Filimonas effusa: one gene and its partner. The protein of the gene in region 1 interacts with the protein of each later gene in a pairwise test. Links are inferred from orthologs where the notes say so. Each region holds a gene or a part of one and is shown in the gene's direction. Other genes may lie near its edges.

Region 1 (15,992 bases):
CAGGTATTGCAACTGCTTAATAAGGCAGGCGCTGTAAAAGGAAGGGCAATAGCATCTATTCCGCTGCGAAGCCTGGAACGTACAGTAAGAGCAGATACCTGGATTAAAGAAGCGGAATTGTTCTTTGATAATAACCAGGTGCTGCAGGTAAAGATAACAGAGCGTGAGCCGCTGGCAAGGGTGTTTACGCTTCAGGGGCAATCGTTTTACATCGACAGCAGTGGAACCAGGCTTCCTTTAAGCGACAGGCTTACGGCACGGGTTCCGGTGTTCACCTCCTTTCCAGGTAACAAGGGAAGGCTGTCTGCTCCTGATAGCGCCGTGTTAAAGGATATCAAGCTGCTGGCGACGACGATAGCAGCGCATCCTTTCTGGATGGAGCTGATATCACAGGTAGACATAACGCCGCAACGCACCTATCAGCTGATACCGCAACTGGGTAACCAGGTGATAGAACTGGGGCCGGCAACGGATGTAGAAACAAAATTGAATAAGCTCTATAGTTTTTATAAACAGGTATGGGCAAAAAATGGATTTGAAAAATATGAAAAGGTAGATGTACAATACGAGGGGCAGATAGTTGCCGTAAGAAAGGGGGAGGGTAAACCGGTGATAGACTCGGCAACGGCGATGCAGGAATTAACGAACAGTATCATTATGGCAGGAGGAATACCTGCAGCAGATACAATGAAAAAACCGGCAGTAGTAACAACGCCGCCTCCGGCGCCTAAAACGGCTCAGCAGCCGAAACCAGGCACGGCGGTGAACAGGCAGACACCTAAACCCAAACCGGCAGCGCCACCCCAAAAAGGTGGCAAGCCTAAAAAACAACCAAGGGCAGTAATGCCTGCGAGACATTAAAAAGGAGACAACAACTATTTCTTGATAAACAACAACAAACAACTAAAACACGTATCTATGAACCCGAATGAAGCGCCTATCATAGTGGGACTGGACATAGGCACAACTAAGATTGCTGCTATTGCCGGGCGAAAAAATGAATATGGCAAGCTCGAGATATTGGGCTTTGGCCGCGCCAACAGCAGTGGCGTACAACATGGCCAGGTACTCAATATCGACCAGACGATCAAAGCTATTCAACAGGCTTTGACAAACTGTTATGAGAGCAACCCCGACCTGGAGATCAACGAGGTGTACGTGGGTATTGCCGGACATCATATTAAAAGCCTGCAAACGCGCGGAGATATTGTTCGCCAGGACTCTGAAACAGAGATCGAACGTTGGGAAATTGATCAGCTGATCGATAACCAGCGCAAAACTTTTATTCCTGCCGGTGATCAGATCATTGATGTGATCCCACAGGATTTTCATGTCGACAACTTTCAGAACATTAAACACCCGGTAGGTTATAACGGTGTGAAGGTGGGAGCTAACTTCCATATCATCACCGGCGACAGGAACGCCATCCGTAATATCAACCGGTCTGTGGAAAGAAGTGGTCTTAAAACAAAAGACCTGGTGCTGCAGCCCCTCGCTTCAGCTTCTGCAGTTATGAGCGAAGTTGATATGGAGGCAGGTGTAGCCATCCTCGACATTGGAGGCGGAACCTCTGATCTGGCTGTTTTTTACGAAGGCATCCTGAAACATACAGCGGTGATCCCTTTTGGTGGTGAGAACATCACCAACGATATCCGCATGGGACTGGGTGTGCTGAAGAGCCAGGCAGAAGCCATGAAAGTACAGTTCGGCAGCGCCTTGTCTGATGAAGCAAAAGCAAATGCATTCATCACCATTCCCGGGTTAAAAGGCATGCCGGCTAAAGAGATAAGCGTTAAAAACCTGGCTAATATTATCCAGGCCAGAATGAGCGAAATACTGGACTTTGTTACCTATCACCTGAAGCAGGTAGGATTGGACAGTCGTTCTTTAAACGGTGGTATCATTTTAACAGGTGGTGGCTCCCAGCTGAAGCATCTCATCCAGTTAACAGAATATGTTACCGGGCTGAATGCGCGCATGGGCTTACCAAATGAGCATCTTGCAGTGAACCACATCGATGAACTCAAGAAACCCATGTATGCTACCTGTATCGGTCTTATCCTTAAAGGATACAGCGATTACGAGCATAAGAAAAAAGAATTTGACAACCGCTTTAAAAAAGTGGATGTACCCGAAAGCCTGAAAAAAGAAGAAGTGGCAGAAACTATTGCTGTAGCTGCCGCTGCTGAAACTGTTGACATGAAGAAACGCAGGGGACTTAACTTCTGGGATAAATTCAAAGATGGTATCATCGATTTGTTTAAAGAAGAGGGGGACCATGAAATCCGATAATCATTCTGAACGTTTAATACTTACTAATCCAAATACAAAATTCCGACTATGATACACTTTGATCTGCCAAAGCAAAAGTCGTCCATCATCAAAGTACTTGGTGTTGGCGGCGGAGGAAGTAATGCCGTGAACTACATGTTCGCGCAGGACATCGAGGGTGTTGATTTCATTATCTGTAATACAGATGCCAAGGCACTCGAACAAAGCGCAATTCCAAATAAAATCCAGCTCGGGCCCCATCTTACACAGGGGCTTGGTGCAGGTGCCAACCCTGAAGTGGGCAAGCAGGCGACTGAAGAATCGCTGGAAGAAATAAAACGCATCCTGGAGGTGAATACCAAAATGGCATTCATTTGCGCAGGTATGGGTGGCGGTACCGGTACCGGTGGTGCACCTATCATTGCACAGATCTGCCGCGAGCTGGGTATCCTTACGGTTGGTATTGTTACCACACCTTTCGGATTCGAAGGCCCCCGCAGGCAGCAACAGGCCGAATTGGGTATCAAACAGCTGGAACCATATGTAGATACATTGCTGGTGATCAGCAATGATAAACTGAGGATGCAGTACGGCAACCTGAAAATGAAAGAAGCATTTGGCAAGGCTGATAACGTATTGGCCACAGCTGCCAAATGTATCACTGATATCATCAATAGCCGTGGTCATATCATCGTTGACTTCGCCGACGTTTGCACGGTAATGAAGAATGGTGGTGTTGCCATCCTGGGTAGTGCCTTCGTAGAAGGTGAAGACAGGGCGCAGCGTGCTATTGAAGAAGCGCTAAGCTCTCCATTGCTAAATGATAATGATATCAGGGGCGCCAAATGGATCCTCATCAATATCAACAGCGCCGAAGGTGAACATGAGTGTACCATGGACGAGCTTGAAGTGATCAATACCCATCTGCGTATGCAGGCCGGTGAGAACACCGACGTGATTGTAGGTATGGGCTATGATAATGACCTGGACCGCAAAATAGGTATCACACTTATTGCTACAGGTTTCGAACATAAAGATCCTTTTGAAAGGAGGCCTGCTGTTGCACAACAGGTTGCCCCAAAAGAAGAGAAGATCATTATGACGCTGGATATTGACGGTGCAGAGAAAAAGCCAACCGCTCAATCACAGCAGTCACTTCCTTTTGAAGAAAAAGATCCTTTTGCTCCCCGCCTGGCCGATACCACTATGCCGCCGGTGATTGTAGAACAAAAGCCCGAAGAGATCGCGCCCCTGCCACAACCATCGGCAGATGGCGTATACCGCTTTGAGCTGTCTACCGACATTACTGCCGAAGTAAAGCCACTTCCGCAGGCGCCGGCACAGCCTGAAGAGCCGACGATGCAATACGTGGAAAAACCCGTAAGCAATGTCTTTACCGGCTTTCTGAGCAAACCTGCCAATATTTACTCCGAGCAGCAACGTGCCGCCCAGCAGCCGCCCGTACAGCAACAACAGCCTGTACAGCAGCAACCGGTAGCGCCGCAGCCAGTACAGCAGCCTTATCAGCCTGTAATGCCTCAGGCGCCTGCGCCACAGCAACCGGTTCAGCAGCAGCCAATGCCACACCAGCATACGTCGCCGCAGCCTCCCGCACAGCAACCGCCGGTGCAGCAGCCTTTTGCCCAGCAACAGCCTGCCCAGCCCGATCCGCACGCCGAAGAAGGTAATGAATTTCAGCTGGTGATCAAAGAAGACAGTGCGCCTGTACAGCCAACAGCGGCTATCACCACCTTCGACATTCATGACGATGAAGAAGACCAGAAAAGAAGAGCAGCAGAGCGTATTCAAAAGCTCCGCCAGCTTTCTTTCAATATGAATACTTCTGATCCGAACAATGAGTTTGAATCTGTTCCTGCCTATATCAGGCGGAACATGGACCTGTTCGGCAATACACTTACTTCAGTAGAAAACTTTTATAGTAAATACACTGTAAAAACCGATGATAATAACGAAACGAAAATATCATCACTGAATACGTTTCTGGACGGAAAAAAACCAGATTAATCAGTACCCTTGAGATCGTGTTTTTTAGTTGTTGTTCCCTCCCGTTTTGCCGGGAGGGATTTTTTTTATAACATTACCCCCAATCATTTGTTGTAATGGAAAAGCTAAGTATGCCTACTGTATTAATTACAGGCGGAACGGGCACTGTTGGTAAGAGATTAACGACCATGCTCGTTGCCAAAGGTTACCAGGTAATTGTTCTTACCCGTAACGTCGCAGCACAAAAACCCCGCACGGGCGTTTCCTATAAAGAATGGAACCTGGAAACAGGTTATATAGATCCTTCTGCCGTAGCAGAAGCCGATCATATCATTCACCTCGCAGGTGCGGGTGTGGCAGACAGCAAGTGGACCGAAAAGCGTAAAGCTGAAATTGTAAAAAGCCGTACAGAAAGCAGCGCCTTGTTGGTAAAAGCAGCCCGCCAATCTTCATCCCGTCTCAAAACGGTGGTCAGCGCTTCCGCCATTGGCTGGTATGCTGCCGACAAGCAACGCGTTCAAACAGAAGGATTTGAAGAAAACCTTCCCCCCGCACCGGGCTTCCTGGGCGAAACCTGTAAACTATGGGAAGAAAGTGTAGCGCCTTTTGCCGAAATGGGAAAACGACTGGTAATACTTCGTACCGGCCTGGTGCTTAGCAACGATGGTGGTGTAATTGCTGAATTTAAAAAGCCGCTGAAGTTTGGAATCGCTACCATTATGGGTTCAGGAGAACAGGTGATGAGCTGGATCCATATCGGGGACCTTTGCCGCATGTACATCTATGCGTTGGAGAACGAACAGTTGGCTGGTCCTTATAACGCCGTAGCGCCATCTCCTGCTAGCAGTAAAGCAGTGGTGCTGGCCCTGGCGAAACAATTAAGAAATAAAAGCTTCATAGCAGTACACGTTCCGGCCTTTGTTCTGAAAGCGATGCTGGGAGAAATGAGTATTGAAGTGCTCAAAAGCGCCACCATCAGCGCCGCGAAAATAAAAGCAGCAGGCTTTCTCTTTCTATACCCCTCGCTGGTGCCTGCATTGGAAGAGCTGGATAGCGAAGAATAAAAAAGCCGGAGAAAAAATAACTCCGGCTTTTTTATATTCTATAGGTCCACTGTTTCGAATCGCTTTTTTACAACAAACACATACAGTGCGAGGTATATAAATGCTGCAATCAGTAGATACAAAGTGTCCTGGTATTTGAACATCTGGCTTGTAATAACTTTTAAGAATGGAAATGGTATCAGGTTGCTCACCGACCGCAGTGGCAGGAAGTCCCCTGCATCGGGCAAGCCAGTTTTGATGAAGAGCCATTGCACTAAACGTTCCAGTACAGAGATGTACAGGAACAATATGCCGATAGTGATACCCGACCGTTTGAATAATACCGACATCAGCAATGCAACACTGCCATAGCTAAGTGCCTGGATGAAAAAATACAACAGGTATTCGGCCTTGTCGAAGCTGAAGGAGGCATTGCCTTCTGCAAAGCCAAATATCAAGACGGTAATAGCTACGATAATAGTGCTGGCCAGCGCTATTACAACCACATCGGCGATCTTTGCTATCACAAACTCGGTGCGGCTTAAACCGTCGATGACATTCTGACGATGGGTCTTGAAATTGAATTCATTGGTTGTTAATATCACAATGAGTAAACAAGGAATAAACAACATAAAGCCGCTTAGCCACGAAACGGTATGCCATACATCGGGAAAGCGGAAGGGAGGAGCGCCCAGTAACATGGCAGCAGCAGCATCCATGCCTTTAGTACCTGGTTTTGCGACTTGAAATTCATGCACAATAGAATTAAGTCCCACAACACTTATCACAAATAACCCGGCAAGTATCCAGAAGGTGCGGTAATTCTTTACTTTAAGCCATTCTATTTTTAACAGTTGCCACATATGATCAGGAGTTGGTAAGTTCAAAGAATTTGGTTTCCAGGCTTTTCCTCTTTAGCTGGAGCTGGTTTAAAACCACCCCCTGTGAAAAGCAATGTTGGTTAATAGCTTCCAGGTTGGCAGTGCCAATAGGATAGAGCAGCTGTAATGTACCATCCTGCTGTTTTATGTTGTATCCACCTGGTAACAGCCTCAATGCGGCTTCCAGCGCGGAAAGGTTCGAAGCGCCTGTTACTACGATGTCTTCGTTTACGAGTACTTCGTTAACATGCCCCGCAGTTAACAGCTTTCCTTTTTTCAGGATGGCCACATGGGTACATACTTTTTCCACTTCATCGAGCAGGTGACTGGCCATGATAATGGTTTTGCCTCCGCCTGCCAGCTGCATAATGAGTTGGCGGATCTCGGCAATACCTACCGGGTCAAGTCCATTGGTAGGCTCGTCAAGAACAAGTATTTCAGGATCGCCAAGTAAGGCCGCGCCAATAGCCAGCCGCTGTTTCATTCCCAATGAAAAGGTGCTGAATTTGCTGTTCCTGCGTTCATACAGGCCTACCTGCTGAAGTACCGCGTCTATGCGGTCATATCCCGCTCCTTTTATTTCAGCAGCAATGCGCAGGTTGTGTACTGCCGATAAATAATGATAGAAGTTGGGCGTTTCCAACAATGTACCTATCTGTTTGCGTACCGCTGACGAAGATGTTTGCCCCAGGAAACTATAAGTACCTGAAGATGCTTTCAGTACATCTGTTACAATACCCAGTAAGGTTGTCTTGCCGCTTCCGTTAGGGCCCAGGATGCCAAAAACACTGCCGCCGGGGACAGTGAATGAAACATCGTTCAGCGCCTGCACAGAACCATAAAATTTGGTGATGCCTTGTAAGGCGAGAATATCAGCCATAAGTTGATTTGCCGGTTTTAAACGTATTATGGCTAACAATATACAATACAATGAGGGTAATTACCAGAATGAAAAAGGACCAACGGCATTTATGACTGCCTGTTGGTCCCAAATATTTTGAAGCCTATGCAAAACAGGGTAACCCCAAACGCATTACAAAGCGATCTGTCTCTCCGTCATCATCCGCCGCAGATTTATCAAACCGTAGCGCATACGTCCCAATGCAGTGTTGATACTACAATTGGTAGTTGCTGCAATTTCCTTGAAACTCATGTCTCCAAAATGGCGTAATACAATTACTTCTCTCTGTTCTTCCGGTAACTCCTGCAGCATCCGGTGCACACGATCATGGCTTTGCTGCCTGATGATCTTTTGCTCCTGGTTATCATCCGAAACCAACAGCCATTCAAATACATCATTGTTGTCGCTGTCTACAATAGCAGGTAAACGCCTGATCTTGCGGAAATAGTCCACACACAGGTTATGCGCTATCCGCATAGCCCATGGAAGAAACTTTCCTTCCTCGTTATAACGTTTGCCGCGTATGGTATCGATGATGCGGATAAATGTTTCCTGGAAAAGATCTTCTGCCAGGTATTTGTCCTTTACCAGGTACAAAATCGAACTGAACAGTTTATCTTTATAACGTGTGATCAATGCTTCAAAAGCATATTTATCACCTTCATGAAAAGCATGAATAAGTTGCGTGTCAGTATATTGATTGAACCTTCTCATAACGGGGGCCTTTTGGGTTATGACCTGCGTTTTTTAATAATATAAAAAATATCGTGCCTGAGTAAAGGTTCTATCTATACGCAAATGAGGTTTAATTGTGAATGCAATGTGAATTTACAATATACACACAAGTTAGCTGCATGGAAAATGTAAAAGATTTGTGAAGAAATTTGAACAAAAAGGCATTGTTTTGGTGGCAGTTTATATAAATAGTTTAAATAAACGGAATGGAAGCGAATCGTACAGCGGCAGAAAAAAAGAAAAAACAACAAAAAACAACAGATAATACACCAGCTCCACAGGATGCAATTCTGGTAAAAGGCGCTCGTATTCATAATCTTAAGGATGTAACGGTTTCTTTCCCGAGGAACCGTTTTATTGTGGTAACGGGCGTATCGGGCAGCGGTAAGTCTTCTCTTACCATCGATACCCTGTTTGCCGAAGGGCAGCGTAGGTATGCAGAAAGCCTTAGCGCCTACGCCCGTCAGTTCATGTCGCGCATGGCAAAACCCGACGTGGATTATATCAAAGGGCTTTGTCCGGCCATCGCCATTGAACAAAAGGTGATCACCCGTACCCCCAGGAGTACGGTGGGCAGTATGACCGAAATTTATGACTACCTGCGCCTGCTTTTTGCACGTGTTGGTAAAACCATTTCCCCGGTATCGGGTCGCGAAGTGAAGAAAGACGATGTTACCGATGTGGTAAATGCTATCGTTAACCTTCCCGAAGGCTACCGCGTGGTTATCCTGGTTTCGTTTAAACAGCATGCCAACCGCGATGTGCGCGAAGAACTGAATATTCTTTTGCAGAAAGGTTTTAGCCGTATGTACCTGCGCCATCCCGGTGAAGCCGGCGAGCCGCTGCGTATCGAAGACCTGCTGGAGATGGATGAAAAAGAACTGATGGCAAAACTGGCAGGTGCAAAAGCGCCAAAAGGAAAAACTGCGAAGGCAAAGAATACAGCATTGCCCCTGTACCTGCTTATCGACAGGATTGTCATTAAACCTTTCGAAGAAGACGATCAGCACCGTTTATCCGATTCCATCAATACCGCCTTCTATGAAGGGGAGGGTGAAGTATATGTTGAGGTGAACGGCACCGAAATGGTACACTTCAGCAACAAGTTTGAGCTGGATGATATGACCTTTGAAGAGCCGGTACCCAATCTCTTTTCTTTTAATAACCCTTATGGCGCCTGCCCTACCTGTGAAGGTTTTGGACAGGTATTGGGGATCGATGAAGAACTGGTGATCCCCGACAGAAGATTAAGTGTATACGAAGGCGCCGTAGCTCCATGGAAGGGAGAAAAGTTAGGCTGGTGGCGCGACCAGTTTGTTAAAGGTGCCAGGCTGATCGATTTTCCTATTCATAAACCCATTGCAGATCTTTCGGCAGAACAGTATAAGCTGTTATGGTCGGGTAAAAGCAATGTTTATGGTATCCGCGACTTCTTTAAAGAAGTAGAGCAAAACCTTTATAAAGTACAATACAGGGTATTGTTGAGCCGTTACCGCGGACGCACTTCGTGCCCGGACTGCGAAGGCTCGAGACTTCGCAAAGAAGCGCTTTATATTAAGGTTGGAGGAAAGCATATAGGAGAGCTCTGTAACTGGCAGGTACGTGATCTTAAAGCGTGGTTTGCAGCGCTTGACCTGACAGAGCACGAACAGCAGATCGCAAAAAGAATACTGCTCGAAGTAAACCAGCGCTTACAAACGCTTATCGATGTTGGCCTGGGTTATCTTACGCTAAGCCGTCTCGCCAACTCACTCAGCGGGGGAGAAAGCCAGCGTATACAGTTAACGCGCAGCCTGGGCAGTAACCTTACAAATTCGTTATATATTCTCGATGAGCCGTCAATAGGTTTGCATTCAAGAGATACCGAACGCCTGATCGCTGTGTTGAAGCAATTGCGCGAATTAGGCAATACCGTGGTGGTAGTGGAACATGACGACATGATGATGCGCCAGGCAGATCATATCATTGATATGGGACCCCTGGCTTCGCACCTGGGCGGCGAAGTTGTAGCTGTAGGTAATTACGACGAGCTTACCGCAAACCCTAAAAGTTTAACAGGAAGATATCTGAAAGGAGAACTGAAAATAGAACCACCTAAATCTGTACGCAAATGGAAGCAAAGTATTGTGGTGGAAGGCGCGCGTCAGAATAACCTGAAAGATATCACGGTTGAATTCCCGCTGAATGTATTATGCGTGGTAACCGGTGTAAGCGGAAGCGGCAAAACAACGTTGGTAAAACAGATCCTTTATCCCGCATTGAAAAAGATGAAGGGCGAGCCCGCAGATAAAGTAGGTTTCCATAAAGCTATCACCGGCGCTACCGATACTATCAGCCAGATAGAATTGGTAGATCAGAACCCCATTGGTAAATCGTCCAGAAGTAACCCTGTAACCTATATCAAAGCCTACGATGATATCCGTGAGTTATATGCCAAACAACCAATGTCTAAAGTGCGTGGCTTCCAGCCGAAACACTTTTCATTTAACGTAGATGGCGGACGTTGCGATGCCTGTAAAGGGGAAGGCGAACAAGTGGTAGAAATGCAGTTTCTTGCCGATGTGCATCTTACCTGTGAAGTATGCGGTGGCAAAAAATTCAAAGAGGAAGTACTCGAAGTCACTTATAAAGACAAGAGCATTTACGATGTGCTTGAAATGAGTGTAGATGAATCGTTGGAATTCTTCAAAGACGAGAAGTCTATCAGCAAAGCCATCCAGCCATTGCAGGATGTAGGTTTGGGCTACATTAAACTGGGCCAGAGCAGTGATACGCTTAGTGGCGGTGAAGCGCAAAGGGTAAAACTTGCCAGTTTTCTTGGTAAGGGGAAAGCACAGGGGCAAATACTTTTCATCTTCGATGAGCCTACTACCGGTCTTCATTTCCATGATATCAAGAAACTGCTGGCTTCCTTCCAGGCGCTTATTGAACAGGGACATTCGCTGCTTGTAATAGAACACAATACCGATGTTATAAAATGTGCCGACTGGCTGATAGATCTTGGCCCCGAAGCCGGTGATGCCGGTGGTACACTTGTATTTGCCGGTGTTCCGCAGGAATTGAAAAAAGTAAAGGCCAGCCATACAGGAAAATTTCTGTAGAGCAGCCGTACATAATAAAACGAAGAGGTTGTATTTGTGATACAACCTCTTTCTTCAGGCAAAGCCTTTCCCGTTTTCCTCAAACATCAATCAAACATCATGGGCTTGCTTAAGCTGCCTGGTCACGTAGTGCCTTGATCCTGTCATGGGAGGCACGTAAAGTTTGTTGCTGGCTGGCGAGTTCTGTCTTTAATGCACCTGAAATATCGTCCGATTCCAGGGCTGTTCTGTATGCTTTTTGTGCTGCGTCTTCGCCGCCTTCGCAACTGGCCAGAACGGCATGGCGCGTATGACCTGTAAAAAAGGCTTTAACGTCCATCCATGCCCGGTAAATTTTACCGCTGGCTGTGGTATCGGTATCTATACTACCGCCTGCAGACTGAACATTTGAGATCAGTGAGGCCTTTATACTTTCACTTTCGCTGATAAGATCAGCAAACAGGGGCTTTAAATCTGAATCTTCAGGTTTAAGTTCTTCGATGGCTTTGGTGTAACCTGTAATACGATCGTTATGGATCTGGATCAGGTCGTTTAAGACTTCAATAGTAAAATCATTAACTACTGTTGTTGATGTGTTCATAGTATACATTTTTAGTAAGGAATAATGGATGCTGCATTGCTGTTCATCCATTTTTATCTTCTACTGCTATTCCTTAAAATTCCATGCCATTCATCTTCCGCCTGCCCACTATGCCTGCCGGCTGCCGCCACGGAAAAATCTTCCGCATTTTGGGAAAAAAATAAGCCATGCAATTTGCATGGCCTGGTATCTTGGTTCAAAAGATCTGTTTATACGCCTACCTCAGCCTATCCACACTCCTGATCAGTTTATCATCCCTGTAAATACCCCTGATAGCAAGTACCAGGAACAGCGGAACAATAAAAGTAAATACAGCGGTAAGTGCAAAGTTGCCCCCTGGTTTGAACAAAGCAACTTCCTTAAAGTACAGTACAATATTGGCAACGGCAAGAACTGTTGTAGCAACAGTAAGCCATAACTGGCGCTTCCTGTCTTTGTAAAAAAAGATCATGAGCAGGGAAGCAATTCCAACTGCTACAGTAAGAATAGTGAGCAACAGGTTATCGCGACCTGTAAGTGCAACATAGGCTTCTCCCGTTTCTGTTACTTTCACGCCACTATAGAAAGAGAATTTCAACGAAAGAAAAGCACAGGCCGAAGCTACCAGCAGCCAGATTGTTTGTATGCGTTGTATCATAGTTTACTTACGGTTTATAATCCAGGAACAGCTGCCCATATTATATTGTTCGCAATAAATGCAGGCAGTTGTTCCTATAGTATAATAAAAAATAAAAAAGCACTATTCTTCTGCCATCAATGCTATCCCATTTCAGGATACAGCTCAAACTGACCCATAAACGAATTCACTTCAGCTTTCACCTTCGCGATCAATGCAGCGTCATCAGCATTCATCAGTACATTGTCGATAGCGTTAACAACAAACTGCATATGCTCTTCTTTCATACCACGGGTAGTGATAGCGGCTACGCCGAAACGGATACCACTGGTAACGAAAGCACTTTTGTCGTCATAAGGCACCATGTTCTTGTTGGCAGTGATATCGGCCTGAACCAGCACCTGTTCCGCTTTTTTACCGCTGATGTTCTTGTTACGGAGGTCAATCAGCATCAGGTGGTTATCAGTACCGCCGCTTACAATCTCGTAACCTTTGTCGGTAAACGCTTTAGACATTGCCTGTGCGTTTTTCACGATCTGCTGTGCGTACTGTGTGTACTCGTCGCTGAGGATTTCGCCGAAAGCGATAGCCTTAGCGGCAATCACATGTTCCAGCGGACCGCCCTGGATACCCGGGAATACCGCCAGGTCGAGCAGGTTGCTCATCATGCGGATATTGCCTTTGTTGTCGGTTAATCCAAAAGGATTTTCAAAATCCTTACGCATCATGATAATACCACCACGAGGGCCGCGAAGCGTTTTGTGGGTAGTAGAAGTTACGATATGACAATGATCGAAAGGATCTTTCAATATTTTTTTGGCGATCAGGCCGGCCGGGTGGGCAATATCAGCCATCACCAGGGCGCCAACCTCATCGGCAACCTTGCGGATCCGGGCATAATCCCAGTCGCGGCTATAGGCGCTCGCGCCGCAGATGATGAGTTTGGGTTTTATTTCGCGGGCTTTCGCTTCCAGCATTTCATAGTCAACCAGCCCATCTTCACGCTTAACGCCGTAGAAATGAGGATTATATAATTTACCGCTATAGTTAACGGCCGATCCATGGGTGAGGTGACCGCCCATGCTCAGGTCGAGGCCTAAAATATTATCGCCGGGTTGTAAAATGGCCAGGGCAACAGCAGCATTAGCCTGCGCTCCACTATGAGGCTGTACGTTCGCGTACGCTATATCGAAGATCTGTTTCAGGCGGTCTATTGCCAGTTGTTCCGTCTGGTCTACAATTTCGCATCCGCCATAATAACGGCGGCCGGGATAACCTTCCGCATATTTATTGGTCATAACATTTCCCATGGCCTGCATTACCTGCAAACTGGTAAAGTTTTCGGAGGCAATAAGTTCAATACCATGACGCTGGCGTTCCAGCTCTTTACGGATCAGATCGAAGACTAGGGTATCCCTTTGCATGTGAAGCTAATTTTGGCGCAAAAATAGACTGAATTTCCACAAAACTTGGCGGGAATCAGGATTTTCCTATTTTCACGCCTTCTTAACGAGCAAGAGATAGATCATTCATGAAAGCAATAATCCCTGTAGCAGGTGCAGGGGCCAAATTACGCCCCCACACTTATACTCAGCCTAAAGCGTTGATTCCTATAGCAGGAAAAACAATTCTGAGCTTCATCGTAGACCAGCTTCACGACGCTGGCATCAATGAATTTATCTTTATTATAGGCTACCTCGGCGATAAAATCCAGGAATATGTACAACAAACATATCCTCATCTCCAATGTCATTTCGTTCAGCAGAACGAAAGACAGGGTACCGGGCACGCCGTGGAACTTACCCGTAACATTGTTGGCGAAGATGAAGTTTTTGTAGCACTCGGTGATACTATCTGCGAATACGACGTTAAAGAGGTCATAGAAAGCCCCTACAGCATGCTGGGCGTTAAAAAAGTGGACGACCCCCGCAGTTTTGGCGTAGCCGAAATTGACCCGGAAGGTTTTATCGAGCATGTGGTAGAAAAACCCGCCATCCCCAAAAGCAATATGGCCCTGGTAGGCCTCTATAAGATCAGGGAAACACAGTTCCTGTACGATTGCCTGCATCACCTGTTTGCACAGGATATCCGCAGTTACGGCGAGTATAACTTAACCGATGCACTTGACTGCATGATTAAAAGAGGGGCAAAATTCCGCTCCTTTAAAGTGAAGAACTGGTTCGACTGCGGTAAAAAAGAAACCTTGCTGGAAAGTAATGCCACCTTACTTAAAAAATTCGGCGGCCAGGTGCACGAGTCAGTACTGTCAGAAAATTCTATTATTATCCCTCCCGTAAGTATAGGTCCAGGTACAGTACTTAAAAACGCGATCATTGGCCCCCATGTTGCCATAGGAGCCAATACTACCGTTCAGTATTCTATTGTCCGCGACAGCATCATTGGTTCTTACACCAATTTGTTCGAGGTAGTGGTCGACAATTCCCTGCTGGGAAGCGATGCCAGCGTAAAAGGCCTGAGCCGAAGCCTGAACATTGGAGACAATACTGAAATAGACTTCGGTTAAACTTTCTTGAAACCCCATTTGAGCATCTCGGCCCAGGTGATCTTTTTGCCGTACATAAGTATGCCCGTACGGTAAATTTTACCGGCCAGCCAGGTGGTGAACAAAAATCCAACTACCAGCGACAGCATACTTAACGCCAGTTGCCAGTAAGGCACCGTTCCCGGAACACCGTAGGCAATCCTTGCCATCATAACAATAGGGGAACTGAAGGGAATAATGCTGGCCCATACCGCTACAGGGCTATCCGGTGAATTGATCGCCGTGGTCATGATAATGAACGAAAATATGATGGGCATGGTAATGGGCATGGTTAAACTCTGCGAGTTTTGTATATCTTCTACTGCGCTGCCTGCTGCAGCAAACAGGGCAGCATAAAATAAATAACCACCCAGGAAGTAAAACACAAAGCAACCAATCACCAGCGGCCAGTTCACAATGCCGAATACATGTTGAATGTTATAGATCTTTTCCGCCATGGCGCTGGTTTGTCCACCCATAGCCATCCCGCCATTCTGTTGCATGGCCTGCACCTGCTGCATGGTTTCCGGGGCAATCAGGTATTGCGCCCCGCTATATAAAATGATAATAAGCACTACCCATAACAAGAACTGTGTAAGCCCTACGGCCCCAATACCAATTATTTTTCCCATCATCAGCTGAAAAGGCCGCACACTGCTGATAACCACTTCGGCAATCCTGTTGGTTTTTTCTTCCATCACCCCACGCATCAGCATTACACCATAAATGAACATGGTAAGATAAATGAGGAAACCGCTTGCATAACCTATAATATAGGCCAGTTGCCCGCTGCTCTCAGAAGCACTGGAACCTTTTTCCTGGTACGACTTTAACGCCGCAAACCGCGATTCTTTATGTATCGAGTCCAAAGCTGCCCGGTGAACGCCTGCCAGCTCCAGCATATGATCTTCTATCGCGCCATTGATCTTATCCTCTATCGCTCCTTCAGCCGCTATGCCAATACTCTTTTTGGAACGCAGGATATAGTTTGATTTGGAGGTGCCTTCAAACTTTGGTATCATAAGTATGGCCGAGTAACCACGTGCCAGGTAATTACTGGTATCAACACCCTGCGGAAATTCGAATGTGAGCTTACTGCTGTTCGTCAGATGATCCTTAAAGAAACCATTGCTATCAGACACAGCGATCCGCTGGTTTTCCTGGCCTTTCATCGAAAGAAAGACCGAACCCCCAATAAGCAATACAAATAGCAAAGGTGTTAGTATGGTAGTAAGTAAAAAGGTCTTGTTCTTTACCCTGCTCAGGTATTCTCTCTGTATAATTAAAAGCGTCTTATTCATAAAGGCTGAAATTGGAG
Region 2 (16,035 bases), on another replicon or contig:
AGTTCAGCCAGTACGTTTTTAATCCGCTGTTTATTAATACAGCCTATGCCGGTTACCGCGGCGATACTTATGTAAGCGCCATTTACCGCTCACAGTGGGCAAGCGTCGAAGGTTCGCCTAAAACACTGGCCGCTTCTGTAGACGGACTCGTGGGCAAGTCGGACCAGATGGGTTTAAGCGCCCGTATCATGACCGATAAACTAGGCCCACAGCGCGGAACCTCTTTCATAGCAGGTTACACTTACCGCATTCCCATGAGCGACGACAAAACAAAAATGCTGAGTCTGGGGATAGGAGCGGGTATTAAACAATACTCCCTCGATGGCAATGCCTTCAAATATGTAGATGGCAACGATCAGTTGATCCCTGTTGGCAATGAAAGCAGGATCGTTCCCGATGCAAACTTCGGTATCTACTATAGCACACCTTCATATTATATAAGCGCTTCGGTCGACGACCTGTTGTCAAGTTATACCATCGCCAGTAAATATTCTCAGAACGGTCAAACTTATAAGACCATGGAACGCAGCAGGCATATCTACCTGGGGGCGGGAACCATCCTGAACCTTTCCGACGATATAAAGCTGAAACCAAGCTTCCTCTGGAAAGAAGACTTCAAAGGTCCGAGCAATATAGATCTGAATGCTTTCTTGTTGTTATCCGACCGTTTGTGGATAGGCGCTTCCTACCGCACAGGCGCCCGCATATGGGCCAAAGCCGATAACCTCGAAGGCCTTGAGAAGCGTGACGCTATTGCCGCCATTATCGACATTTATGCAACAGATAAAATCCGTATAGGCTATGCTTATGATTTTACCATCAGCAGCCTTAATCCTTATGAAAAAGGTACGCATGAGATTTCAGTAGGCCTCCTGTTTCCACGTAAAGACAGGCGCGTATTATCTCCCAGGTACTTCTAAAAACTACTGTAGCAATGAAAGAATTCATACGATCAATCTTTATAACAGGCGCATTGTTTTCAGTAACACAGGCATTCAGCCAGGAACAGGCGTCGCACGGACAAATAGCCGATCGCTATTTTGCCAGGTATCAATATGTGAAAGCAGCAGAGGCCTATGAAAAAATGGCTGAAAAGAAAAACGTAAAACCCGACGTCTACTACAAGCTCGGACGCGCTTATGAAGCCATGCAGCAATATGAGAAGGCTTTGAAATGGTACAAGCTCTATTGCCAGAAATATCCCAATGCAGACCGCTCTATCCTGCTGAAGATTGGCGAACTGCATAAAACACTGGAGCAATACGATAATGCAAGCTCCGTATTCCGCGAATACCTTGCCGGACCCGGCGATGCCAAACTGGCAAAAGCCAAGCTCGCAGGATGTGATTCCGCTTTATTATGGCTCGAAAAACCCGCAAAGGATTCCATCCGTAATGCAGAAGAACTGAACTCTAAAGACGCAGATTGGGGGGTGGCTGCTTATGGTAGCCAGATAGCCTTCACTTCAGAATTTACACGCACCAAACTGCTCGAAACAAATAAAAAGGCGAATGGCGATAACTACGACTGGACGGACAGGCCTTTCATGAAGTTATACCAGGCAACCCCTAACCCCGATGCTGCTGCAATAGGCGACCTGGGCGAGGTGTTCAATCAGAATATGTACCACGTAGGACCTGTTACCTTCTCCCGCAATATAGATACTGCCTATTTTACCGTTACCAACCCCGGTAACGATAAAGCCCTGGAGTATAGCGATGAAAAGGTAGGCAACCTTATCCGTAGCATAGGAACACGTAAACTCGAATTATATTATAGTATCCGTGATACTGCTGGCAAGTGGAGAACGGCACAACCCTTCAAATACAATAACGCGAAAGAGTACTCGATAGGACTCGCCGCTCTGGACCCCTCTGGAAAAATATTGTATTACGTCTCCGACAAAGAAGGTTCTCTCGGTAAAACAGATATCTGGTATTCAGTAAAACAAACCGATGGTAGTTGGGGCGAACCCCAGAACTGCGGTTCCAAAATCAACACCGTTGATGAAGAATCGTTCCCTACTTTCGGACCCGATGGAACTTTCTATTTTGCCAGCAAAGGGCACCCGGGTATGGGCGGTTACGATATCTTCAAAACAACAGGTACACGCTTTTACTGGACAGCACCTGTTAACCTGAAGCCTCCCTTCAACTCCAGCTACGACGATTTCTATTACACACTTACAGGCCCCAACGCAGGTTATCTTTCCTCGAACAGGCTGGGCGGTAAAGGCTCCGATGACATCTATGCATTTACCATCATACCCGGGCCTGTAACGCCAACTCCTGAAAAAGAAGAGCCGCCTGTGGCAAAAGATCCCAATAAGAAACGTACTATCGGTGGCGATAACGACGATACAGACCGCCCCTACGAAGTAGGTGAAACCCTGATCCTCGTTAATGTATACTACGATCTTGATAAATACAACATCAGGCCCGATGCGGCAAGAGGTTTGGATAAGCTGGTGGCCGTATTGAAGAAATACCCCACAATGGAAATTGAATTAAGTTCTCATACCGACAGCCGTGCATCTGCTGCTTATAACATGCAGTTGTCGCAGAACAGGGCGATAGCCGCTGTAAACTACCTCGAAAGTAAAGGGATACAGGCCTGGCGTGTAAAAGCGAACGGTTATGGCGAAACAAGATTGACGAATGGCTGTAAAGACGGCGTACCATGCACCGAAGCCGAACATCAGGCAAACCGTCGTACCGAAGTAACCATTCTGAAACGATAAACAAAATATCCGGCCCGTAACAAGGATCAAAACCTGATCCTGTACGGTTCCGAAAAAATAGTAGCGGGGGCTACTTTACAGCCTGAAAAGGTAAAATCAAAAGCCGGCTCTTTCATAGAGCTGGCTTTTTTATGCCCGCACTGATCCCCGCAATAAGCAATAAAAAAGAGGCCGTATCATAAGTGCGATACGGCCTCGTTTTTCTCGGGTAACTGATGGAGAAGGGTTCCCGTTTAAGCAATTCTCAGCGGCTATTTTTATTTATGAGCCAACCTCTTTTTCTATAATACTAAACTATTAAACAGGTTTGTCTTTCTTCACCGCTATCCGGTACAAAACAAATCCCATGAACAGGAAGAACAGAGTTCCTAACAACATATAGCCGTTCTCTCCCAGCATTTGCGTAAGACCATGTTCGGTATTTACCTTCAGCAGCCCCGCGGCAGTACTGTCTATCCCCGATAACACGGCAATGATAACACCGGCTACAGCACCCCCGGCAACAAGCCCGGTGGCAAACAGGTTACCCTTGCCCAGTTCTTCTTCTTCCGCAGTAGCCGCTTTACCCGTTTTCTTATCGGCAAAGCCACGTATCAGGCCGCCAATGAAAATAGGTAAGGTAGTCGACAACGGCAGATAAGCACCCACCGCAAAGCTCAGCGCTTTCACACCGCAAAGCTCCATGGTGATGGCTATAGCTACACCTACCAGAACAAATTGCCAGTCGAGGTTAAACGAAAGAATGCCTTTCGCCAGCGTTGCCATTAAGGTACCCTGTGGGGCAGGATAAACGGCGCTGCCAATGGCATGTGTTAATGTCGGATCTTCTGCCAGCATAGCCGCAGTAGGCTTATCCAGGAACTTAACGGTTAACCCTATAACGATCGATGAAACGATAGCACCAATGAAAAGAGCCATTTGCTGGTACTTGGGAGTAGCGCCTACAATATACCCGCTCTTCAGATCCTGGGAAGTAGCGCCCGCATTGGCAGCAGCGATACATATCAGGCCGCCTACCACCAGCGCCATAGGCTCATATACCTTACCGCTCCAGCCCACTGCTATAAAAATAAGACAGGTGCCCATAAGCGTTGCAATGGTCATGCCACTGATAGGATTATTGGACGAGCCAATCAATCCCACAATACGGGACGACACGGTAACGAAGAAAGCGCCGAATATCACTACCAGCAAACCTATCAGCAGCTTCTGGCCAACGCCGTTGCCAGGTATCTGTGGCAGAAGAGCCATTAATACGATCAGGGCAAGGCTGCCAAACAATACCACTTTAATGTTCAGGTCTTTATCGGTGCGTTTAACCGCACCGGCATCTTCTGAAGTTTTAATGGAACCCAGGCTGCCTTTGAAAGAAGAGATGATAGTAGGTATGGTTTTAATAAGCGTAATGAAACCGCCTGCTGCTACGGCGCCGGCGCCTATCTGCCTGATATAGGCATAATAAATAGCGGCCGAATAATCGCTGAAAGTATGCGTTGCCGCATCCCAGCCACCTTTGCCGCCGCTAACCGCAACATTGGCAAGATAACCCAGCTTCACCTGCTGTGCTGCAATGACGTCTGCAGGCACCAGTGAGGCCAGCAATGGAATGGCCGCAAGCCACGCAAAAACACCGCCTGCTACCAGTACGCCGCCAATCTTGGGACCAATGATATAACCCACCCCCAGGTACTCGGGAGTGATTTCTCCACTCACCCTTGCAGAAGGGAAAAACTTATTGGCCTGCTTCGTCATGTAATAAGGCGCTTCTGCTATCACATGAAAGATCTTTTGCAGAATAGCGTAAACAAAGGCAAAACCAAGGCCCCAGAACGCAGTCTTGGCAAAATCACCGCCTTTTTCACCGGCAATGAGCACATCGCCGCAGGCAGTGCCTTCAGGGTAAGGCAAGGTATGATGCTCCTTAACAATAAGCGCCTTCCGCAGCGGTATCATCATAAGAGTGCCAAGAATGCCCCCGAAAATGGCCAGCGTAAGAATGGTCATATAATTAAAGAACTGCTCCCCCCCGCCGTCGGTAAGGAACAGGAACCCCGGTAATGTAAATACAACGCCCGCAGCAATACTTTCACCCGCAGATCCCGTTGTTTGTATAATATTATTCTCGAGAATAGTGGTATTCAGAAAACGGCGCCCCAGCGTAATCGCAATTACCGCAATAGGAATAGAAGCCGATACCGTCAAACCAGCTTTAAGCGCCAGGTACACAGTGGCCGCACCAAAAATGATCCCGAAAATGCTGCCCATAAGTACAGCTTTCAGGGTAAATTCCTTCATTTTAGTATCAGGCGATACAAATGGCTGGAATGCTTTCTTTTCAGACATAGCGCAATAAGTTTAGTCTTTATCGAAGTGCATCATCTTCTGCAGCTTCTTGGTAATAAGGAACAATACCAGCGCCGCTACACCCGACATTACCACGAATAATATGAAAAAGTCGTAGGTGTTGGTCATTTCGTAACCAAGAAAACGTGTAGGCTTGCCATCGGGATATAATGAGCTTAAGATGCCGGCCAGCTTGTTCGCTACCGCATTGGCCAGGAACCATACCGCCATAAGCAATGAACCAAATTTCAAAGGCGCCAGCTTGTTAACCATGGAAAGACCAATGGGCGACAGGCAAAGCTCCCCGCAGGTATGTAAAGCATACATGCCCGTAAGCCATATCATCGACACCTTTGTGCCGGCAGGTATATCTTTTACCCCAAAAGCAATCCAGAGATAACCTATGGAAAGTAAGAGAAGACCAATCGCCATTTTGGTAGGAGAACCAGGCTCTCTTTTACCCATTTTAACCCAAAGCCATGCAAAAATAGGCGCAAAGCTTACCACGAAAACGGAGTTGAGCGACTGGAAGAAGCTGGCCGGAACTTCATTCATGGAAATGGACTGACCTTTGGCGGCAAGGTAAATAACACCACCTATGATGGCTACACCTGTAATGGATAATAAACCAAAGACAATGAACCTTAACGCCTTATCATATTCAGAGGCAAGGTTTTTACTGGCCTTTCTCAACAACTGCACAATGCCGAAAAGGCCTGCAGCCGCAACAATATAAACAATAGGAAGGCTGATATTTAAACCAAGACTTCTGTCGGTTTGCTCATCGGCAAAAAAGGTGAGCGAAGCGCCTGCCTGTTCAAAAGCGCTCCAGAAAAAGATCACAAAGAAAGCGGCAATGAAAATAACGCAGATCCGCTCTTTCTCAATTCTGCTAAGTGTTTTATCAGAGAAGATCATGAACGCAATAAGTATAACCGCAGCTAAAAGCAGGTAGGTCAGGTAACTAACAACCCTTGCTTCCAAATACAGTAAGCCTATCGTTAAAATAGAAAAACCTATCAGGCCGCCTACCATCACAATAGGCTTTAAAAAATTGGGATTGGCGCCCGCAGGTGTCAGACCCAATACTTTTTCCCTGTTGCCGGGTGCTGTAACATATTTGTTATGGAAGAATTTCTGAACCAGCACGCTGATGGTCATACCAATACCGGCTACCAGGAACGCCCACTTGAAATCTGCAGGGCTGCCAGTGTCTCCCAGTGTACCACATAAAATAGGACCTAAAGCGCCACCTACGTTAATCCCCATATAAAAAATGGTGTAAGCGGCATCAATTCTCCTGTCGCCTTTAGGATATAGCTGGCCAACCAGGGAAGATATATTGGGCTTGAAAAAACCGTTGCCCGCAATCATGAAACCCAGGCCCGAAAAGAAAAGCAGGGTCGATAAACCCGGAGCACTGGCATAAACTGAACCACAAAAGAACAGGATAAACTCCCCGATAGCCATTAAAATACCACCGGCAATGATAGATCTTTTGTTTCCCCAATACCGGTCGGCAACAAAGCCCCCGATTAACGGAGTGAGATAAACAAGACTGGTATAACTACCGTAAAGATTAGAGGCAAATGCTTTGTCGAACAGCAGCGCTTTGGTCATGAAGAGAATGAGAACAGCACGCATGCCATAGTAGTTAAACCTTTCCCACATCTCCGTTGCAAACAAAATATAGAGGCCTTTGGGGTGCCCTTTGGAGGCAGAAACATCATTCATTACTCGTTTCTTTTTTCTTTTACTAATTGGGGATTTTGCCTTTTGGGCGGCCCAAAATACAGATAAAATCAAAACCAGCCACAAAAACTGTCGAACGTTAGCGGCCATTCTACCTGCATTTCGCTCTAAAATTGATACTTTCGCCATTATAGATACCATATTCCAACAGCCTTAGCCCAGGCTTATATATAATAGTCAATAGTATAATATGAACATTTTAGTGATAGGATCAGGTGGCAGAGAGCATGCACTTGCCTGGAAATTACGTCAGAGCACCAATTGCGATAAACTTTATATAGCCCCCGGTAACGCCGGAACAGCCTCCTGCGGCATCAATGTAAAGATCGGCGTCAACGATTTTGCTGCTCAAAAGCAGTTCTGCCTCAGCAATGAGATCGGCCTGGTGATTGTTGGTCCCGAAGAACCGCTGGTAAAAGGTATCTACGACTATTTTACAAATGACCCTGCTTTACAACATATAAAGGTCTTCGGCCCTTCGGCCGAAGGAGCGCAGCTCGAAGGCAGCAAAGCCTTCTCTAAAAAATTCATGCAGCGTCACAACATTCCCACAGCAGCCTATGCCGAATTCACTGCCGATAATTTTGAAGAAGGAAAAAAATACCTGCGGCAGCACAGCTTACCCATTGTTTTAAAAGCCGACGGGTTGGCCGCAGGCAAAGGGGTGGTCATCAGTCAAACCCATGCAGAAGCCCTGGAAGCTTTTGAGGAAATGATCGTCAACAAACAGTTCGGCGACGCCTCTGCAAAAGTGGTGGTAGAAGAATTCCTGCAGGGAATTGAAGTAAGCGTATTTGCGATCACCAACGGCAGCCAGTATAAAATAATCGGCCACGCCAAAGATTATAAACGCATAGGAGAGGGCGACACCGGCCTCAATACCGGCGGTATGGGATGCGTAAGCCCCGTTCCGTTCATGGATGCCGCCTTTATGCAAAAGGTAGAACAAACCATTGTGGCGCCTACCATCAATGGCTTTAAACAGGAAGCTATCACCTATAAAGGCTTCGTATTCTTCGGCTTGATGAATGTGGCAGGTACACCATATGTGATCGAATACAACTGCCGCATGGGCGACCCCGAAACCGAAGTGGTAATGCCTTTGCTGCAAAACGACCTGGTAACATTACTGCTCGATACCTGCGATGGCAGGCTCGATCAGGTAGCGATAACTACCGATAGCCGTTACTGCGCTACCGTAATGGCAGTAAGCGGCGGTTATCCCGGCGATTATGAAAAAGGAAAGAAAATTACAATTAACGCCAACGGTACCGATCCGGAACAAACTATCGTCTTCCATGCCGGCACCACAGAAACGGAGAAAGGCGTAGTTACGAACGGCGGCCGCGTGCTGGCAGTAAGTTCTTATGGCGCAACCATGAGCGAAGCCGTCGCTGCCTCCCGTAAGGCACTCGAAGGCATTGATTTTGAAGGTATTTACTATAGGAAAGATATTGGCTTTGAATTTGAGTAACTCTTGCTAAATTGAGCGAATGAATCGCCCCCGAATACATCTGACATGGATTTTTTGCCTGCTGACTTGCTCTTTGGTAATAGCCCAGGATAGTGAATTTAAGCGCGACCTGGAAAAAGCCAAAGAAGAAATGAAGCTCAATGGCGTCGACGAACAGCCTGACTATAACAGAGCGATACGATTGCTGGAATCGGCCCTCGCCAAAAACGATAAATCCGCCGAAGCCTGGTATTTCTATGGTTATGCGCTCGATCGGCTGAACTCGGCCGATGGCGATGCCATGATCCGTCAGCAGCTGAAGCTGACAATCAAGTCCAGCGAGGCCTTCGAAAAGGCCATTGCCATCAGCAACGACGTCTACACCGGCGAGCTGCTGACGCTCGACCCGCATACCAAGATCCTGACAGTGTGGGGCTCCCAGGCTATCCGCTATGCCTACGACAATAAACCCGATTCTTCGTACTGGGCATTGAAACAAGCCAGTGAGCGTGGCGGCATCAATAGTACCGTACTGCAGTATTTCCGCCAGGTGCTCGAAGAATGCTCCCGCGACGCCTTTCTGTTCACCAACGGCGACATGTACCTCCACTATCTTAATTACCTGCAAACGATAGAAAAATACCGGACCGACGTGAACTGTGTCGACCTCAACCTCCTGAATGCCCGCTGGTATCCCGGATGGCTGGTGAAAAAGAACCGTTTGCCCGTTTCCATCGCACCGGCCGATCTCGAAAAACTCGATATCGTACGCTGGGATGTGAAAGTGGTGAACATACAGGATAAAAATCCCGCCCATTCCGATACAGGCATATCCTGGAAACTATGGCCTACCTATGGTAAAAAGTATATGCTGCGCGCCGACCGTATCCTGCTGAATGTGCTCCAGCAGAACGCCTTTAAAAAAGATGTCTTTTTCCCCGGCGACGTGCCCCCCGTAATGAGCCTTTTCCTTACCGACTATCTCGAATGTAACGGACTTACCAATAAACTTGTTACCGACAGCCTGACCACAGAGCTTTCAACATTGATAAAACGTCTTCGAAAGCTTAAATACATTCCCTCTTATCCCAAAACCTATTTAAATAACCGGGATAATATTCAGGTGCTGAATAATTATCGTTTCACCTACGCTACAGCTGTAAACCTGGCGATGAAAGAAGGGAAAATCGCTATAGCAAAGGATTTGGCGCAATCGGTACAACACAAGTACCCCGAAACAACACTGCCGTTTTTCACCGAAGAAACGCGTAAGTGGTTCCAGGAGCTCGAGAAAAAAACAGAAGAAAAAGCTAAATTGGAATAATATTTTCTCTGTTCGTTTATTTCAATCAAATTTGCAAACATTAATCACATACGGAATTCTTTGAGACATGGGAATGTTTAACTTTTTTACACAGGAAATAGCGATGGACTTGGGTACCGCCAATACCCTGATCATACATAATGAAGAGATTGTAGTGAACGAGCCTTCTATTGTTGCCTTAAACCGCAACAACCCGAAAGAAGTGCTTGCGGTGGGTAAAAAAGCGCTGATGATGCACGAGAAAACCCATGAAAGCATTCGTACCGTTCGCCCCCTGAAAGATGGTGTGATCGCCGACTTTAATGCTGCGGAATTAATGATCCGGGAAATGATCAAAATGATCTACCCCAAAAAACCATTGTTCCCCCCTAGCTGGCGTATGATGATTTGCATTCCCTCAAGCATTACCGAAGTAGAAAAAAGAGCCGTGCGCGACAGTGCCGAACAGGCCGGAGCAAAAGAGGTTTACCTCATCCACGAACCCATGGCCGCAGCCCTGGGTATTGGCATCGACGTAGAAGAACCCGTAGGTAACATGATCATCGATATCGGAGGTGGTACAACAGGTATTACCGTTATCGCCCTGGCAGGTATCGTATGTGACCAGAGTATCCGTATCGCCGGCGACGAATTTACTTCAGATATCATGGAGGCTTTACGCCGCTACCATAGCCTGCTCATCGGTGAAAGAACGGCCGAACAGATCAAAATACAGATAGGCGCCGCAATGAAGGACCTGGAAAATGCTCCCGACGACCTGCCTGTAAACGGACGTGACCTGGTAACAGGTATCCCCAAACAAATCATGGTAAGCTACCAGGAAGTGGCAGAAGCGCTGGATAAAAGTATTTTCAAAATAGAAGAAGCTATTCTGAAAGCACTTGAAACCACGCCGCCCGAGCTGGCAGCCGATATCTACCGTCGCGGTTTATACCTTACCGGTGGTGGCGCCCTGTTGCGCGGCCTCGATAAAAGACTGAGCCAGAAAATAAAACTGCCGGTGCATATTGCCGACGATCCGTTGAAAAGCGTTGTGCGCGGTACCGGTATTGCTCTTAAAAATTATCAGCGGTTTCCTTTTATCATGAGATAATTACCAGGCAATTCCTGGTTTTACCCGAATGCGTAATATTATTCTTTTCATCAGGCGCTTTTTTACGTTGGTGGTATTCTTTGTGCTGCAGGGAGTATGTATTGCCATTCTGGTAAACTACAATAAAACATACGAAGCCGTCTTTGCCAATGCAGCCAACGAACTCAGCGGCAGGGCCGATAAGCAGTATAATAATATAGAATACTTCTTTCACCTGAAGGAAACCAACAGGCAGCTGGCCGAAGAAAACGCCCGCCTGCGCAATAGCCTGCTTTCAAACTTCGATGGCCCCGGCAATAACAAGGTCCTCCAGATCGATACTACTTATAAAGATACGCTGGGCCGGGTAAGGCAGTTCAGCTGGCTGCCCGCCAAGGTGGTGAGTAACTCCCTGTCATCCGAAACCAATTACCTTACCCTCAACCGCGGCGCCAGCCAGGGTGTAACCAAAGATATGGCAGTGGTAGGGCCCGATGGTATCGTTGGTAAGGTGATCCTGGTGAGCAGTAACTATGCACGCGTCATGAGCCTCCTCAACAGAAACAGCAAAGTAAGCGCCATGCTCAAGAAAGGCTCTTACTCCGGTATCGTGGAATGGGATGGCGGAGATCCGCGCCACCTTATCCTCAGAAATATCCCCAAGAGCGCCCAGGTGAAACAAGGCGATACGGTATTAACCAGCAACCTGTCAGGAAACTTCCCGCCCGGCTTGATGGTCGGAACCGTTAGCAAGATCGAAAGCGAACAATCCAGCAATTTTTATACAATGAAAGTGCAAACAGCTACCAATTTCTTTACCCTGCAGTTTGCTTACCTTGTAGAAAACGAAACCTGGAAGGAACAAAAGGCATTGGAGGCACAAACACCTAAGAATCAATGAGTACACTGGTAAAAAATATTTTCAGGTTCATCCTGTTTATTCTTGTCCAGGCATATGTGCTGGATAAAGTGCCGCCTTTGCATCAGTTCGTAAAGCCTTATGTGTACTTCCTCTTCATCCTTTGGCTGCCGTTTAATATGCCAAGGCTCGCTTTAATGCTCGTGGCATTTGTATTTGGGCTTTGTATGGACTACTTCTCCGGCACTCCCGGCTTGCATGCTGCCCCCTGTGTACTTATCGCTTACCTGCGGCCTTTTTTACTCAACGTATTATTGCCACAGGAAAAAACAGAGATCAGCTATGGCGAACCCGGTATCAAAAGCCTGGGCTTTGCTCCCTATAGCGTATATATCGTATTACTCACCTTTGTACACCATACCTACCTCGTACTGATAGAATGGCTGCAGTTTGGTGATTTCCTGTTTTTTATGGGTAAGGTGGCGGCAACAACAGCGGTAAGCCTGCTGCTGATCTTTATCGCCGAGATGTTGTTTTATCGCAAAGCCCGTTTTAAAACAAATGCTGCTTAATTACTGCACAATATTTGAATATTTTTGTGTCATTATTAATCACCCATCTCTTTATCCGATACAACAATGCCGGTTTACAACCAGTCGCGTAGCAGAATAGTGCAGATCATCTTTGTCGTTGTGTTCCTTGTTATCATAGGGCAGTTGCTGCATTTGCAGATCTTTTCTTCCTCGTACCGTATGCAGGCCGAAAGTAATGCACGGTTCAGAAAAGTGATCTACCCCGACAGGGGCATTATCTACGACCGGAAACACAGGGCAGTACTTGAAAATACCATCATGTACGACCTCGTGGTAACGCCTGGCGAGATCCGTGGTACCGATACTTTTACCCTTTGCAAGATCCTGGGTATCGATACGGCAGAATTTAAAAAACGTATCGTTACCGCCATCATCAAAAATACTTCCTACAAGCCTAGCGTATTCGAACCGCTGTTAACACCCGAACTCTATGCGCGGCTGAACGAAAACATGTACAAGTTCCCGGGTTTTATCCTGTCCGACCGTCCCGTACGTGATTATCCCTTTGCCGCCGCAGCCAATATCCTGGGTTACCTGGGTGAGGTAGATACAGGCTTTTTACGCAGGCATAAAGACGAAGGATATGAAATGGGCGACTACGCCGGTATGACAGGCCTGGAACGTTCTTACGAAAAAGTGCTCATGGGTACACGTGGTATCAAATACCTCATCCGCGATAACCGCAGCCGTATCCAGGGTTCTTACGAAAACGGCGCTTACGATACTACAGCTATCGCCGGTAAAAGCCTGCACTCGAGCCTCGACGTAGAGCTGCAGCAGCTGGGCGAAAAACTCATGGGAAACAAGGTGGGCAGTATCGTAGCTATCGACCCCCGGACAGGTGGTATCCTTTGTATGGTTAGCAGCCCCACCTACGATCCCAATCTTTTAACAGGCAACCAGCGGCGCAAACACTTCTCCCAGTTATTCCGCGATCCCAGGCTGCCGCTCATCAACCGCGCAGTAACACTCCGTTACTCTCCGGGTTCTACCTTTAAAACGGTAGTGGGTATCATCGGTCTTACCGAAGGCGTTATAGATGAAAAGTTTTCTATTTCCTGTAGCGGCGCATTTTATGGCTGTGGAACCGGGCGCCCGAAATGTCTCGACCGTGGCACCTTCAATCTTACCAGCGCCATTGCACATAGCGATAACACCTATTTCGCCACCGTATTCAAACGCATAATAGATCAGCCCAGGTACGGAAGTGCAGATAGCGCTTTAAAGGTGTTTAATAAATACGCCTACTCCTTTGGCCTGGGTAATAAGCTGGGCATCGATATCCCTTACGAATCGGGTGGTAATATCCCTACCTCCAACTATTATAAAAAGATCTTCGGCCCTAAATGGGTATCCTGTAATATCATTTCAAACTCTATAGGCCAGGGCGAGGTGCAAACCACCATCACCCAGCTGGCGAATGTAATGGCATTCATCGCCAACAAAGGATGGTACTACACTCCACACCTCATCGATAGCATCGAAGGCGGTGATAAGTTCGATCTGCTGCGCGAGTATAAAGTAAAACACTACGGTAACCATATCCCCGATACGGTCTTTGAAGCGGTGCACAACGGTATGCAGGGCGTAATGGAATATGGTACCGGCTTTTACGCCCAGGTGCCTGGCGTAACAGTATGCGGTAAAACAGGTACCGTGGAAAACTATCTGAGCGGCGTGAAACAAAAAGACCACGCATTCTTTGGCGCTTTTGCCCCGCGCGATAATCCACGTATTGCAATCGCCGTACTGTGCGAAAACGCCGGCTTCGGCGCCTCTTCGGCAGCGCCTATCGCCAGCCTGATGATCGAAAAATACCTGAAAGATTCTATCGCAGGAAAAGAACGGAAAGACAAAGCGGAAAACATCGCCAAAATGAACCTCATTCCCGAACGTATGCGCAGGGCAATGGATAGCCTGTCCCGCATGGCAAGAATTAAAGACAGTATTGCCCAGGTAAAAGCCCAGAAGGCAATGAACGATACGCTGGTAATAGAAGAACAAACCGAAGTAGATTCCAGCAACAGCAATATCAGACAATACCGCATCGACGCTCCCCAGCAACCGGCCGGCAAAGACACCGGGAACAAACGGATCAGGCGAACACCGGCAGCAGTATTGCCCGACGAACAACGTAATAAACCTAAACCAACCTATCAACGCGTATAACCAATGACTCAGGACAATTCTATATCAAAAGGCGTAGACTGGCTGGTGGTATTATTATATGCTGTATTGGTGGCAATAGGTATCCTCTGCATCTTCATGGTAGAGTATCGCCAGGATACCAACGTATTAGCCGGCTTTTTATCTGGCAAAACCAACTACAGTAAACAACTGCTGTTTGCCGGCATCTGCGCATTGATGGTTGTGTTTGTGCTGTTAAGCGATAGCAAACTGTATACGGCTTTCGCCAATCTGATGTATGCCTTCGGTATACTGCTGATGCTGGCTACGTTTGTATTGGGTAAAAACATTAACGGTTCCAAAAGCTGGATCCCGCTGGGAGGTGGCTTTAACCTGCAGCCCGCAGAACTTTGTAAGATCTTTGCGGCGCTAGCATTATCAAAATATATATCGCGACAGGAAACTGACTTCTCCAAACCTACCTCACAGCTCATAGCAGCTGTCATTGCATTGGCGCCTGCCGCCTTATCCATCCTGCAGAACGAAACAGGCCTGGCGTTGGTGTATGCATCCTTCTTTATCGTTATGTTCCGTGAAGGGCTGCCTTCCTGGATTCTTATAGTTGGCGCCTCCTTCGGGGTGCTGGTTGTGGCAACACTTATCATGGAACCCAACCTGCTGGCCATCATCCTTACAGGTATTGCAGCTATTACCATCTATATCATGCGCAGGCAGGTAAAAAGAAATAACGGCCTGTTGATCGCAATAGTACTGATCTGGGGCGTCTGCGTTGGCGTACAACGTTTTGCAGTCCCTTACATCTTCAATAATGTATTCCACTGCTACCAGAGCACCCGTATCTACAGCATGGTGGGTAAAGAATACGACTGTAGCCAGAACAAAAGCGCCAACGAAGCATCTGCTGCCGATAAACCCGTAAAAAAACCGGACGATTACAACGTACGGCAAAGTAAAATAGCCATTGGCTCAGGCGGAATGGTAGGCCGCGGCTTCCTGAAAGGAACACAAACAAGGGGTAAATATGTGCCGGAACAGCATACCGACTTTATCTTTACCTCGCTGGGCGAAGCCTTTGGCTTTACAGGTTGCTTTCTCTTTCTCGGAATTTATATGCTGCTGCTCTTCCGGATCGTACGGATAGCAGAACGCCAACGAAGCACTTTCAGCAGGGTATATGCCTATAGCGTAGCCAGTATCCTGTTTTTTCATATCGCTATCAATGTTTGTATGACCATAGGTTTATTCCCTATCATAGGTATCCCGTTACCCCTGATCAGTTATGGCGGTTCATCGCTCCTGACTTTCACGATCCTGATATTCATTATGGTGCGGCTCGATGCAGACAGGCATATGGTGTTGAGATGATCTGGATTTTTTGACTTTTGAATTTTGTGTTTATGAAAGTTATTCCCTTGTCCGAAGGTTCGTTTACAGTAGACAAAACCAAAGTACTGGTTCCCTTTAACATGGATACCGATGATATCCAGAATAGGGCGGCAGGAAGCCTGCTGGTAGAAGTACAGCCCTTTGTCGTGATCACTGAAAAAGATATATTGCTCCTCGATGCCGGCCTTGGCTTTTCCGTAGAAGGAGAATTGCAGCTCATCAGGAACCTGCGTGAAAATGGTATCGAACCCGCTCAGATTACAAAAGTGCTCATGACGCACCTGCATAAAGACCATGCAGGCGGCGTTAGCTATCGCGATAAACTGGGCAACTATCATATCACGTTCCCCAATGCCACCTATTAT

The links.
Region 2: the proteins of ftsA (region 1) and ESB13_RS15575 interact in binary tests that used the Escherichia coli proteins (3 or more experiments, as listed by UniProt). The link is inferred for Filimonas effusa from one-to-one orthologs.

Annotation. Positions count from the first base shown.
Region 1 is NZ_SDHZ01000004.1:109,203-125,194, forward strand. Bases 283-3,105 are described here. They hold ftsA (cell division protein FtsA), read left to right. Parts: upstream 283-918; coding sequence 919-2,292; downstream 2,293-3,105. Other genes in these bases: ESB13_RS20025 (cell division protein FtsQ/DivIB), read left to right, coding at 283-861; ftsZ (cell division protein FtsZ), read left to right, coding at 2,341-3,105. Also shown: more of ESB13_RS20025, read left to right, coding at 1-282; more of ftsZ, read left to right, coding at 3,106-4,296; ESB13_RS20040 (TIGR01777 family oxidoreductase), read left to right, coding at 4,392-5,339; ESB13_RS20045 (ABC transporter permease), read right to left, coding at 5,378-6,181; ESB13_RS20050 (ABC transporter ATP-binding protein), read right to left, coding at 6,186-7,079; ESB13_RS20055 (RNA polymerase sigma factor), read right to left, coding at 7,233-7,814; excinuclease ABC subunit UvrA, read left to right, coding at 8,042-10,936; ESB13_RS20065 (PA2169 family four-helix-bundle protein), read right to left, coding at 11,046-11,516; ESB13_RS20070 (DUF4293 domain-containing protein), read right to left, coding at 11,734-12,153; ESB13_RS20075 (serine hydroxymethyltransferase), read right to left, coding at 12,276-13,556; ESB13_RS20080 (sugar phosphate nucleotidyltransferase), read left to right, coding at 13,664-14,656; ESB13_RS20085 (ABC transporter permease), read right to left, coding at 14,653-15,975. UniProt on the Escherichia coli protein: Essential cell division protein that assists in the assembly of the Z ring. May serve as the principal membrane anchor for the Z ring.
Region 2 is NZ_SDHZ01000002.1:1,053,916-1,069,950, reverse strand. Bases 8,827-11,692 are described here. They hold ESB13_RS15575 (rod shape-determining protein), read left to right. Parts: upstream 8,827-9,679; coding sequence 9,680-10,705; downstream 10,706-11,692. Other genes in these bases: ESB13_RS15565 (rod shape-determining protein MreD), read left to right, coding at 11,582-11,692; mreC (rod shape-determining protein MreC), read left to right, coding at 10,734-11,585; ESB13_RS15580 (tetratricopeptide repeat protein), read left to right, coding at 8,827-9,612. In the rest of the region: ESB13_RS15605 (PorP/SprF family type IX secretion system membrane protein), read left to right, coding at 1-920; ESB13_RS15600 (OmpA family protein), read left to right, coding at 935-2,740; ESB13_RS15595 (OPT family oligopeptide transporter), read right to left, coding at 3,038-5,083; ESB13_RS15590 (peptide MFS transporter), read right to left, coding at 5,096-6,817; purD (phosphoribosylamine--glycine ligase), read left to right, coding at 7,026-8,309; more of ESB13_RS15580, read left to right, coding at 8,329-8,826; more of ESB13_RS15565, read left to right, coding at 11,693-12,115; mrdA (penicillin-binding protein 2), read left to right, coding at 12,182-14,305; rod shape-determining protein RodA, read left to right, coding at 14,309-15,649; ESB13_RS15550 (MBL fold metallo-hydrolase), read left to right, coding at 15,682-16,035. UniProt on the Escherichia coli protein: Forms membrane-associated dynamic filaments that are essential for cell shape determination. Acts by regulating cell wall synthesis and cell elongation, and thus cell shape.